Linked DNA regions of Desulfatitalea tepidiphila. The protein of the gene in region 2 interacts with the protein of the main gene of each other region in a pairwise test. Links are inferred from orthologs where the notes say so. Each region holds a gene or a part of one and is shown on either strand. Other genes may lie near its edges.

Region 1 (5,843 bases), on a different replicon or contig from region 2:
TCTGTAATCGCATCGGCGAAGGCATCCACCTCCTTTTCCAATGCACTTTTAACAGTATCCATTTCTTTTTTGATTTTGGCCTTCACCTCAGCCAAATCCTCCTTGGCCTTGGCATTGATTTTGGCGACGATGGCACTCTCCTCATCGCTTGCAGCTTGAACCAGTGTCTCTTTCTCTTTCTGTCCTTTGGCGCGGGCCAGGCGGATCCCCTCAATAAACGCCTTATCTTGCTCTTCAGCCTGACGACCGGTCGCAGCAACGCTCTCCTGCAACCCTTGGAACTTTTCTTTACGTTGCTTGAGAATTCCACGAATCGGTTTGTATAGAACAAGATTGAGAACAAAAAGGAGAACTAGAAAATTGGCGATTTGGAGCAATAAGATAGGCAAACTGATACTTACCATAGAGGCGCCTCCAGAACTGAGCAATTAACGGTCTACTTACGGTCTACTTATGGTCTACCAATTTGATATAACTATAAAAATAAAACAAAAAAGAAAGGGGCGAACAAGGGGGGTCTATATCACCGTAAAGTTTAAAATGTCAAAGGTTTTTTAATTTTTTTGGTCGTGCGGGTCACTGGATAATGCATCCTTTGCACGCTTTTCATCAGTTTTGGACAGCTTGCGTGGTTGGCCTTGCATAGCACAGTGACCATTGAAAACAACCCCTGAATCAATGGCGATGCTTGGCGCGCTGATATCGCCCTCAACCTGAGCCGGCGCATATATTTCAATGCGCTGGGTGGCCTCCATCCGGCCGGTCACCTTGCCTCGGATGATGGCCACGCCGACCATGATTTCCGCATCCAATTGGGCATTCTCGCCGACAATAAGCGTCCCATCCTGGCTGATCAGCTTACCCTTGATGCTTCCATCCACACGGATGGTTTCCTTGAACGTCAAAGTCCCCTCGATGGCGGTATCGCGCCCTAAGAGGGTTGAAATGGTCGTTGATTCCCCGACTGAGGATTTTTTATCCTTTTTCAGCATATCACCTCCTGTCACGATCCTTCTGGGGTTAACCTGAAATTCACCCACCGACCGTGCTTAGCAAATTTAAAACAATTATTTCTCAAACATAAACCGGCGCATACTGACATTGAGCAATAAACCCACGCCGGCCATCATGGTGATGACCGATGATCCTCCGTAACTGAAAAATGGCAATGTGACACCGACAACCGGCAACAATCCCATGACCATACCAATGTTTATGAATACCTGCCAGGCGATCATCGTGGTGACACCCACCGCCAGGATGGTACCGAATGGGTCACGATTGCGTTGCGCAGTTTGTAATCCCCACGTGATCAACAACAAGAAAACGAGAAGAACGAAACCGGCCCCTATCAAGCCCCATTCCTCGGCCAAAACCGAAAAGATGAAATCCGTGTGTTGTTCAGGTAAAAAATCGAGGCTGTTTTGCGAGCCTTTTAGAAATCCCTTGCCCGATATCATTCCGGCACCAATGGCGATTTTAGATTGGATCACATGGTAGCCGGCCCCCAAAGGATCCCGATCTGGATTCAAGAAGGTAAGGATACGTTGTTTCTGATACCCCTTAAGAAACATCCAGACCAATGGCACCGCGAGGGTGCCGCTGGCAATCAACCCAATTAGGGTGCCGCGCTTGATTTTGACATACAAGGTCATGGAAGCTGCTATGAGCGCGACGACCATCGCCGTTCCCAAGTCGGGTTGGCGAACGATCAGAACAAACGGAATCGCTATGATGATGACGGGCGTGACCAATTCCCTCAATTGCAAACCGTCTGGCCGCACCACACGGGCATAATACTTGGCCAGCATGATGATAACAGCCAGTTTCACGATCTCGGACGGCTGGATGGACATGGGGCCCATAGCGAGCCAGCGCTTGGAGCCTCCCACATATTTACCGATCAGCAAAACCGCGATTAAAAGTCCGATGCACAGTAAATAGAAAAGATGGCCCCACCGTTCATAGCTTTTATAATTGATAATGAAGGCCGTAATCATGACCATCATGCCCAGTCCATACCATATCAACTGACGCCCAAACAAAGCCGATTGCCCGCCCCCACCGCCGGCATTGACCGCACTGTAAAGGGCGACCAGGCCGGCGGTCACTATCGCAGCGGTAAGCGCCAGCATCCACCAATCGAAATACTCCACCAGGCGTCGATCTATCATCATGGTTGATTATCTCCCAAGTAGGCCTGAATCAATGCACTGGCGACAGGCGCCGCCGCCGAAGAGCCATGTTCGCCGTGTTCGATGATCACTGATATGGCGATCTTCGGATTCTCAGAAGGGGCATATGCGACAAACCAGGCGTGATCCTTTGGGAGTGCATCGATTTCCCCGGATGATCCGTCGCTTGCCTTGGGCATGGAGACCACCTGTGCCGTCCCGGTCTTTCCCGAGAAATGCAACCCTTGAATCCGCGATTGCCAAGCGGTCCCCTTGGGATCATTGACCACCTGCCATAACGCCTGGCGCACGAGTGCAAGGTTTTCCGCATGCAATTTGATTTTTCCATCCTCCCTGGGACTGTTCTGAAAGGTCACCACCCCGTCCGCAGTTTGGATCTTTTCAATCACATACGGCGAATACCGGGTGCCCCCGTTTCCCACGGCGGCCGCTAAGGAGGCCATCTGCAAGGGGGTTACCAAATTGAATCCCTGTCCGATGGCGATGGAAAGGTTTTCACCTCCCTGCCAGGGAACACCAAACCGTTTTTTCTTCCAATCACTGGTGGGTATCAACCCTTTGCCTTCCCGGTCCAGGGAAATCCCGGTAGCTGCACCCAGCCCAAAGGCGCGGGCGTACTTGGCCATACGGTCGACCCCCAACGCCTCACCGACCTGGTAAAAATAGACGTCGCACGATTCGGCCAGAGCTTTGACCAAATCGACCTCACCATGCCCGGATTTTTTCCAGCATCGATACGCGCGGTTGCCATACTTGTAAAAACCGGGACAATAAAAGGTCGTCTTGGCATCGATCACCTTTTCTTCCAAACCGGCAAGGGCGGTCACGATTTTATAGGTCGATGCCGGTGGATATTCGGCTTGGGTGGCTTTGTTCTCGAGCGGCCTGAAGGGATTGGAAACCAATTCATTCCACTGGTCGCGGGTCATGCCGGTTACAAATAGATTGGGATCGAAGGCTGGACTGCTGGCCATGGCCAGAATCCGTCCCGTATCGGGTTCAACGGCAACAGCAGCACCGACGCGGTCTTGCAACAATGCTTCGGCCCTCTTTTGCAGCTCTTCGTCAATGGTCAGGAAAATATTCTGACCCGGTTGAGCCGGTACGGTTTTAAGCACACGCACCACTTGACCGGTGGCGTTGACCTCCACTTGGCGGCCGCCTCGCTTACCTCTCAAATGGGCCTCGTATGCTTTCTCAATTCCAAATTTTCCTATAAAATCTCCTCCCTTGCAATCGTCGAACGGTGACCCCTGCAATTCTTCCTGGCTGATTTCACCCATGTAACCGAGCAGATGGGCCGCATGCGTGTCATAGATATAATGCCGCCGAGGCGACACACGCACCTGGACTCCGGGCAACTCGAATTTATGGACCTCGATGGCGGCCATGGTATCGCGACCGATATCTTCTCGCAGCAGAACAGGTGTGTAACCACCTCGCTTGCGGTTTTCCTGGATAGTGGCCATCAGGGTTTCCGGAGATTCATTCAACAACTGCCCCAAGCGGGCCACCGTCTCATCGATGGGCTTGGCATCCTTGAGGATGATATAGACATTGAAAGCGGGCCGATTGTCCACGACCGTTGTTCCGTTTCGATCGCAAATCATGCCGCGCGGCGCATCGATATCTTGAAGACGGATGCTGTTGATTTCCGATAATCGCCGTAGTTCTCTGCCCTCAAACAATTGGAGGTAAAGAAGCCGAATGGATAATACGGTAAATGCCAACACCACGGCCACGAGGACACCGACCAGGCGCTGGTTGAACCAATCAGTGTCGACGCTTTCAAGATAGTTACGCATTATTAGGGTAAATCTTTATGGTATCGTTCCGCTGTTCGAGCGGCTTTTAGTTCTACTTAGTGCCCATCCACAATGTCCAATTGTCCCGATATCTGCGTTGCGCGAAAAATTTAATCCTCGGAATATCAGCCATATGCCTGCGGTTAAATTTTTCGTGCGCCTTGATCTCGGTCCAATTTGCCTATTTGTGGACAGACACTACTTAAAGATCGACGAATATTTTTGCGTTCCACGAATCCAACTGCTTCTGGGCCCATCCGATAATCACCAAGATGGCCGGTCCTGTGACCAGTGCCCAAAGGATCTGCAACACCACGGTTTCTAATGCATCTACGGGAATACTGGCACTGGGGGCCAGAAATGCCATATAGATCAGCAAAATTGCGTTCTCGAAGGCCACGCCGATGGCCACTGCGAGAGAAAGGAGAAAAACGCTGCCGGTATAAAAAAACCGAGCGGCCCAGCGCATTCCGATATAGATCCACAAATAGATGATTAAGTACAATCCCATGGGACCGCCACAGAGGCTATCTATGATAAAACCGAAGAAAAGAACGATGGGCACGCCCTCGAGTTTAGTCCTGAAAAAACTCAGGTAAATGAGAATGGGAATGAGTAAATCGTAAAACTTTTCAAACAAGGGCATTCCGGGTATCAGGGTCGTTTTAACGAGCACCAGACACAAAGAAACCATGATGTAAAACAAAACGGTCATAGCGGATCGACCAATGTTTTGGTGGGAACAATCAAAACCTCTTCGAGGCGCTCGAAGTCCACAAACGGCGTCACGGTCACATCCTGAAAAATACCCGCCTCTTCCTTCAGGACCTCGGCAACCCGTCCGATAGGCGTTCCTTTGGGGAAGACGCCATCCATGCCGGAAGAAATGATGCTATCTCCAACCTCAACGTCGTATTTTCGCAAGACATAGTTAAATACGCAATACCCGGAGGTACCTCCCTTGATAATGCCTCTGGCCCTGCTCTTTTGCACCACCGCGTCAACGGCACTATTCGGATCGGTGATCAGCATCACTTTGGCGTAATGAGCAGTCGAATCCACGATCAGGCCTACCACCCCCTGGGGGTTGATCACAGGGAAACCAATCTCCACGCCGTCCTCACGCCCTTTGTCCACCAGGATGGTTTGAAACCATGGAGAGGGATCCTTGCCGACCACCTGAGCGGCGACCGTCGGTAGTTGCAGCTCCTCGTCCAGGTTGAGCAGTTGCCTCAGTCGATCGTTGGCCTGCATCAACTCTTCGTTGCGATGGGCAAGGGCAAATGCCGTTTGCGCCTCTTTGTGCAATCGTTCGTTTTCCTCAGCAACGGAGACAAGAAAGAAGTAGTGCTCCCATATGTCACGCAAGAATCTCGACGAATGGCTGATGATCTTTTGAAAAGGGGCGACCAGGGCGATGGCGAACCGCCCGGTGCCGTGTTCGGGGTAAGGCTGTCGACTGCTCAGCGACAACATCGTAAAGCTGAGTGTGACCAATACGATGAAACCGATTATGATCGCCATTTGCTTGGAAAACATTGAGTCAGTAAATCACCACTTGCTTAAGAATTTCAATGCAATCCAAAGCCTTGCCGGAGCCTAAGGCAACGGTGGCCAAAGGGTCGTCAGCGGTCGTAATCGGCAATCCGCTCTCTTCGCGCAACAACTTGTCGAGGTTTTTAAGCAATGCACCGCCACCGGTCAGCACGATGCCGCGGTCAACGATGTCTGCGGCCAATTCAGGCGGTGTCTGTTCAAGCGCAATCTTGACGGTTTCCACAATGGCATCGATCTGTTCGGAGATGGCCATTCTGACCTCCTCAGAGTCGATCGCCAATATTTT
Region 2 (5,971 bases):
CGGAGACACGGTGGGGGCGTTGAGGCTGGGCAGCAGGTTGACCACGGTCTCCAGATTCTCCCCGGATACGTTCATCTTCAGGCCTACCAGCTTTTCGCCGCGCAGGGCGCCCTGCAGCAGCAGGGCGATCTGTTCGATCTTTTCCCGTTTGGCCGGGTCCTTCCAGGCTTCGTGGTTGGCGATAAGCTGGGTGTTGGTCTGCATCAGCTCGTAGATGATGCGCAACCCGTGCGCCTTGATGGTGCTGCCCGTCTCGGTCACCTCGACGATGGCGTCGGCCAGCCCGGAGACCACCTTGGCCTCGGTGGCGCCCCAGGAGAACTCCACCGACACATCGATGTGGCGCTCCTTGAAAAACCGCTGGGTGTAAGCCACCAGTTCGGTGGCGATCTTTTTGCCGGCCAGGTCCTCGAGCGTCTTGATGCCGGAATCGTAGGGCACGGCCAGCACCCAGCGCGCCGGGCGCGAACTGACCTTGGAATAGACCAGGTCGTCGACCACGTGCACATCCGAGCGGTTTTCGGCGATCCAGTCCTTGCCGGTCAAACCGGCGTCCAGGGTGCCGTTTTCGACATAACGCGACATCTCCTGGGCCCGACAGATGGCGCAGTCGATGGTTGCGTCGTTGATTTCGGGAAAATAGCTGCGCCCGTTCACATCAATGGTCCAGCCGGAACGCTTGAACAGCGCAATGGTGGCGTTCTGCAGGCTGCCCTTGGGAATACCGAGTTTCAATGGGAGTGACATCTTATTTATAGACCTCCTTGGGGTCGAACACCGGTTCGCCGACCACTTCGACATTTTGATCCTTGTCTACACGTTTGAAAAAGCAACTCCTGTGGCCGGTGTGGCAGGCCGCCCCGCCAACCTGCTCGACCTTGAGCACCACTGTATCATCGTCGCAATCGATGCGGATCTCCTTGACCAGTTGCACATTGCCCGACGTCAACCCTTTGGTCCAGAGGGTCTGACGGGTACGGCTGTAAAAGGTGGCCTTGCCCGTACTCAGGGTGGTCTCCCACGCCTCGGGGTTCATGAAGGCGACCATGAGGACCTCGCCGGTCTGATGGTCCTGAACCACCGCCGGTACCAAGCCGTCCATTTTTTTGAAATCAAGCACTGCCTTCATGTCCACCTCCTCGCCTGTGAGATCATATGCGATAATAAAAACAGGTCAAGTACCGATTATTGCGGACAGAGTCAAATTTTTTTTCGGTTAGCGCATTGGATGGAACATTTTTTGAACAGCTTGCCGTCACCCTCCTTTTTTGATAAGTTCAACAAATTTCAATCTGTATCGGAAGGCGGCGCCTCGGGGCAATTGCGGGAACGCGGTCGCATGGGGCGCCGATCAGGTCAACCCATATGGCAAAACCCGTCAGTACCTCGCAGATTTTAAAAAAGCGGGCACGCAAACAAAACGGCAACACCTGGTCCAGGATCATCAAATGGTCCCTGTGGTCGGTCTTCCTGCTCATGCTGGTGGCCGGCGCCGCCACAGTGGGCATCTTCTTCTATTTAAGCCGGGACCTTCCCAAGATCTCCACCTTGAAGGATTATCATCCGTCGATCGTCACCACGGTTTTGTCTGACGACAACCGCAAGATCGCCGAATTCTACCGCGAACGGCGCATCGTGGTCCCGCTGGAAGATATTCCCCTTCAACTGCGACAGGCCTTTATCAGCGCCGAGGATGCCCGCTTTTACAAACACCGGGGCATCGACGTGTTCAGCATCGTGCGCGCCTTTTTCAAAAACCTGGAAGCGGGCGCCATCGTTCAGGGCGGCAGCACCATCACCCAGCAGGTCACCAAAAGTTTTCTGCTGACCCCGGAACGCAGCTATGAACGTAAGATCAAAGAGGCCCTGCTGGCTTATCAGATCGACAAGACCTTCAGCAAAGACGAAATTCTCTATCTTTACCTGAACCAGATCTACCTGGGCCATGGCGCTTATGGCGTCGAGGCCGCGGCCGAAAATTATTTCGGTAAACCGGTGAAAGACCTCAACTTGGCCGAATGCGCCATTCTGGCCGGTCTGCCCCAGGCGCCGAGCCGCTATTCGCCGTTTCACTATCCCGAGCGGGCCAAGCAACGACAGATCTATGTGCTCAACCGCATGGTGGACGAAGGCTACATCACCCAGATCGAAGCCTCCGAGGCCATGTCGGTCCAACTGGACATCCACCCGCGCCGCAACTGGTACCTGGAGCAGGTACCCGTATACACCGAGGACATCCGACGCTACGTGGAGAAAAAGTATGGCGAGGAGACGCTCTATCGCGACGGGTTGAAGATCTATGCGGCCGTGAACATCGAAATGCAGAAAGCGGCCCGCGCGGAGATTCAAAACGGGCTAAAGGAGCTGGATCGCCGGGAGGGTTACCGTGGCCCCCTTGAGAAGCTGAGCCCCGACGAAATCGAAGCCTTTTCCCAGGAGTTGCTCAAAGAGTTCGCCGAAAAGCCTCCCGAAAAGGACGCCAGCATCCGAGGGGTGGTGATCGATGTGGACGACAAGGCCGGACGCGTGACCGTGCGCATGGGAGACCGGCGCGGCGTGATCCCATTCGAAAAGATGCGTTGGGCGCGCAAGCCCAACCCCGACGTCTCCTTTTTCGCGGCCCGCCTCACCCGTCCGAGCCAGGCGCTGTCCGTGGGCGACGTGATATTGGTCGAACTGGTCGAGCACGATCCCAAGACGGATCTGTGGCAGCTGAATCTCGACCAGGTGCCGGAGGTTCAGGCGGCCCTGGTGTGTATCGAGGTCGGCACCGGCCTGGTCAAGGTGATGGTCGGCGGTCGGGACTTCATGGAGAGCCAGTTCAACCGCGCCACCCAATCGCGCCGCCAGCCAGGTTCGGCCTTCAAGCCGATCATCTATGCCGCCGCCCTGGACCGGGGCTACACGCCGGCCACCACCATCATCGATTCGCCCATCGTCTTCGAAGACGAAGAACACGATTTCACCTGGAAGCCGAAAAACTACGGGAAAAAATTCTACGGTCCGACCCTGCTGCGTGAGGCGCTGGCCCAGTCGCGCAACGTCGTCACGATCAAAATCATGCAGGATATCGGCATCGACTATGTGATCGACTATGCCCGCAAACTGGGCATCGAGTCGGATCTGAGCCGGGACCTATCCATTGCCTTGGGCTCTTCGGGCGTGTCCCTTCTGGAAATCGTCAAGGCCTATTCGGTCTTTGCCAATCAGGGCTATCTAGTGGAACCCGCATTTATTACCAAGATCGAGGATCGCGACGGCAATGTCCTCGAAGAGATGGATCCGGTCCGTAAACAGGTGATCGAACCGAGCACCGCCTATATCATGACCAGCCTGATGGAAGGCGTCGTCAAATTCGGCACCGGCCAACGGGTCAGGGCGCTCAAGCGTCCGGTGGCCGGCAAGACGGGCACGACCAACAACTTGTTCGACGCCTGGTTCGTGGGCTACACGCCACGCTTTGTTACCGGCGTCTGGGTCGGCTACGACCAGGAGCGCTCCATGGGCAAGGGTGAAACCGGCTCACGGGCCGCCAGTCCGATCTGGCTTGGATTCATGCAGCAGATCCTCAAAAATGAACCGGTACGTATTTTTCAAGTCCCCGAAGGCGTGGTGTTTGCCAAAATCGATGCCGATACGGGCCTGTTGCCCATCCCGGAATCCAAGCACACGATCTTCGAGTGTTTCAAGGAGGGCACCGTGCCGACCGAATCCACGCCCAAACCGGGCACGGTGACCGCACCGGATCAGTTTTTCAAACTGGACATGTAAAACAATCCGTTTATGGGCCTTCGCCACATTCTCATGGTGCTCTCGCTGCTGGCGTTTCTATCCGCTTCGGCCGGCGGTGTGCTTTACTACTCGGCCCTGCGCCGGGCCGCCTTCACCGAAGCCGAGCAGGGGGCGGCCACGCGGACCCAGTTGATCCATAAGAGCATCACCTCGTTTCTTTCCGAACACCACAACACCATCGTCACCCTGGCCGGCCTGCCGGCGCTGCAGGAGGCCCTGCTGATCGACACCCCCGATGCCCTGTACCGCGGCAACGTGATGCTCGACCATTTCGCGGCCACCCTCAACGCCGACGTCTGCTACCTGATGAATCGCGATGGGATGACCGTCGCTTCGAGCAACCGCAGGGAGGTCGACAGCTTCGTCGGCCAAAACTTCCGCTTCCGCCCCTATTTCCAGCAGGCGATCAGGGGGGGGCACGGCACCTATCTGGCCCTGGGCGTCACCTCCGGCAAACGCGGCGTGTACCATGCGTATCCGGTCTATTCCGATCCCGAGGACAGGCCGATCGGGGTGGCGGTGATCAAGTCCTCCATCGAAATCATCGAACAAGAACTGGGGCTGCCTGCGGAGGACATTGTCCTGGTCATCAACGAGGCCGGCGTGATCTTTATCTCCAATCGGACCGAATGGCTATTCCATCTCGCCTGGCGTCTGTCACCCGAACAACTCCGGGATCTGCGCGAAACCCGGCAGTTCGGGCCGGGACCGTGGGAATGGACCGGCCTCATCCGAAACGATAACTATGTCACCGATCGCAACGGTCAACGCTATTTGATCCATCGGGCCGACATCGACCGCTTCGCCGATTGGCATATTCTTTATCTGCGCAACACGCGCGCCATCTCCCAATCGGTCTCCGGACCGCTGCTGAGCATCGTGCGCCCGGTGGCCCTGCTGCTATCGGTCCTGATCGGCATATCGGTATTGGTGCTCTATCAGAAAGCCAGCCGCGAAATTCTTCGTCGCCGCACTGCCGAACAGGCCCTGCGCCAAAGCGAAAACCGCTACCGCTCGCTGTATCACCACACCCCGGCCATGCTGCACTCCATCGATCGGCAGGGCCGGCTGCTCAGCGTCAGCGATTTCTGGGTGGAGACCACCGGCTACAGCCGGGAAGAGGCCCTGGGCCGGCCGCTCACCGATTTTCTGGCGCCCGAATCCCGGCAATACGCTGCCTCGGTGAGCCTGCCGCAGTTTTTCAAATACGGCCATGTCAAGGATGTGCCCTACCGGCTGATCAAAAAAAACGGCGAAACCATCGATATCCTGCTGTCGGCCATCGCCGACCGCGGCCCGGACGGCACCATCCAGCGGTCCCTGGCGGTCTCCATCGACGTGACCGAACGCAACCGGGCCGAAGAGGCGCTGCGCATCGCCAAAGAGGAACTGAGCCGCTATTCCAAGGAGCTGGAGCAGCAAGTTCGCAAGCGTACCAGTGAAATCACGGCCATCCTTAAATATACACCGGCGGTGGTCTACATGAAGGATACCCAGGGACGTTACCTGCTGGTCAACTCGCGTTTCGAAAAGCTGTTCGGGGTGACCAGCGCCGAGGTCCGGGGCAAAACCGACGACGAACTCCTGCCCGCCGAAGTGGCCCGGCAATTCAGCGCCAACGACGAACAGGTCCTGACCACGGGCGAATCCCTGCATGTCGAAGAGCAGATTCCACTACCCGAAGGACGCCAGACCTACCTGTCGGTCAAGTTTCCCATCTACGAGGCATCGGGCAAGATCCAGGGGGTTTGCGGCATCGCCGCAGACATCACAGCGCTGAAGCGTGCCCAGGAACAGCTGCGCCGGCTATCCGGGTCGATCATGGCCAACCAGGAAAAGGAACGGGCGCTGATCGCCAGGGAACTGCACGACGAACTGGGGCAGCTGCTCACGGCGCTGCGCATGGATGCGGTATGGCTGCAGGAACACCTGAAGGGCAAGGACACGCCGGCCGCCGAACGCGCGAGGGCCATCTGCGAACTGGTGGACACCACCATCGAGGAGGTGCGCGCCATGGCCATTCGCCTGCGCCCCGGCGTGCTGGACGACTTGGGGCTGGTCGAGGCCCTGGAATGGTATACGACCGAATTCGAACGGCGGGCAGAAATCGCCTGTATTTTCAACCACGGCGCCATTCCCGCCGTGGAAAACACCATCGCCACGGCCGCCTATCGTATCG

What was found. Proteins that work in one complex are often made in the same cells at the same time.
Region 1: the proteins of DFT_RS23370 (region 2) and mrdA interact in binary tests that used the Escherichia coli proteins (3 or more experiments, as listed by UniProt). The link is inferred for Desulfatitalea tepidiphila from one-to-one orthologs.

Annotation. Positions count from the first base shown.
Region 1 is NZ_BCAG01000003.1:2,283,976-2,289,818, forward strand. Bases 1,588-4,523 are described here. They hold mrdA (penicillin-binding protein 2), read right to left. Parts: upstream 4,001-4,523; coding sequence 2,174-4,000; downstream 1,588-2,173. Other genes in these bases: rodA (rod shape-determining protein RodA), read right to left, coding at 1,588-2,174; DFT_RS14770 (hypothetical protein), read right to left, coding at 4,203-4,523. Also shown: DFT_RS14750 (F0F1 ATP synthase subunit B family protein), read right to left, coding at 1-404; DFT_RS14755 (bactofilin family protein), read right to left, coding at 555-992; more of rodA, read right to left, coding at 1,068-1,587; more of DFT_RS14770, read right to left, coding at 4,524-4,715; rod shape-determining protein MreC, read right to left, coding at 4,712-5,524; DFT_RS14780 (rod shape-determining protein), read right to left, coding at 5,544-5,843. UniProt on the Escherichia coli protein: Catalyzes cross-linking of the peptidoglycan cell wall. Responsible for the determination of the rod shape of the cell. Is probably required for lateral peptidoglycan synthesis and maintenance of the correct diameter during lateral and centripetal growth.
Region 2 is NZ_BCAG01000006.1:751,071-757,041, forward strand. The notes cover bases 1,005-4,068. They hold DFT_RS23370 (penicillin-binding protein 1A), read left to right. Parts: upstream 1,005-1,365; coding sequence 1,366-3,771; downstream 3,772-4,068. Other genes in these bases: hisI (phosphoribosyl-AMP cyclohydrolase), read right to left, coding at 1,005-1,129; DFT_RS23375 (PAS domain S-box protein), read left to right, coding at 3,784-4,068. Outside these bases: hisG (ATP phosphoribosyltransferase), read right to left, coding at 1-747; more of hisI, read right to left, coding at 749-1,004; more of DFT_RS23375, read left to right, coding at 4,069-5,971. UniProt on the Escherichia coli protein: Cell wall formation. Synthesis of cross-linked peptidoglycan from the lipid intermediates.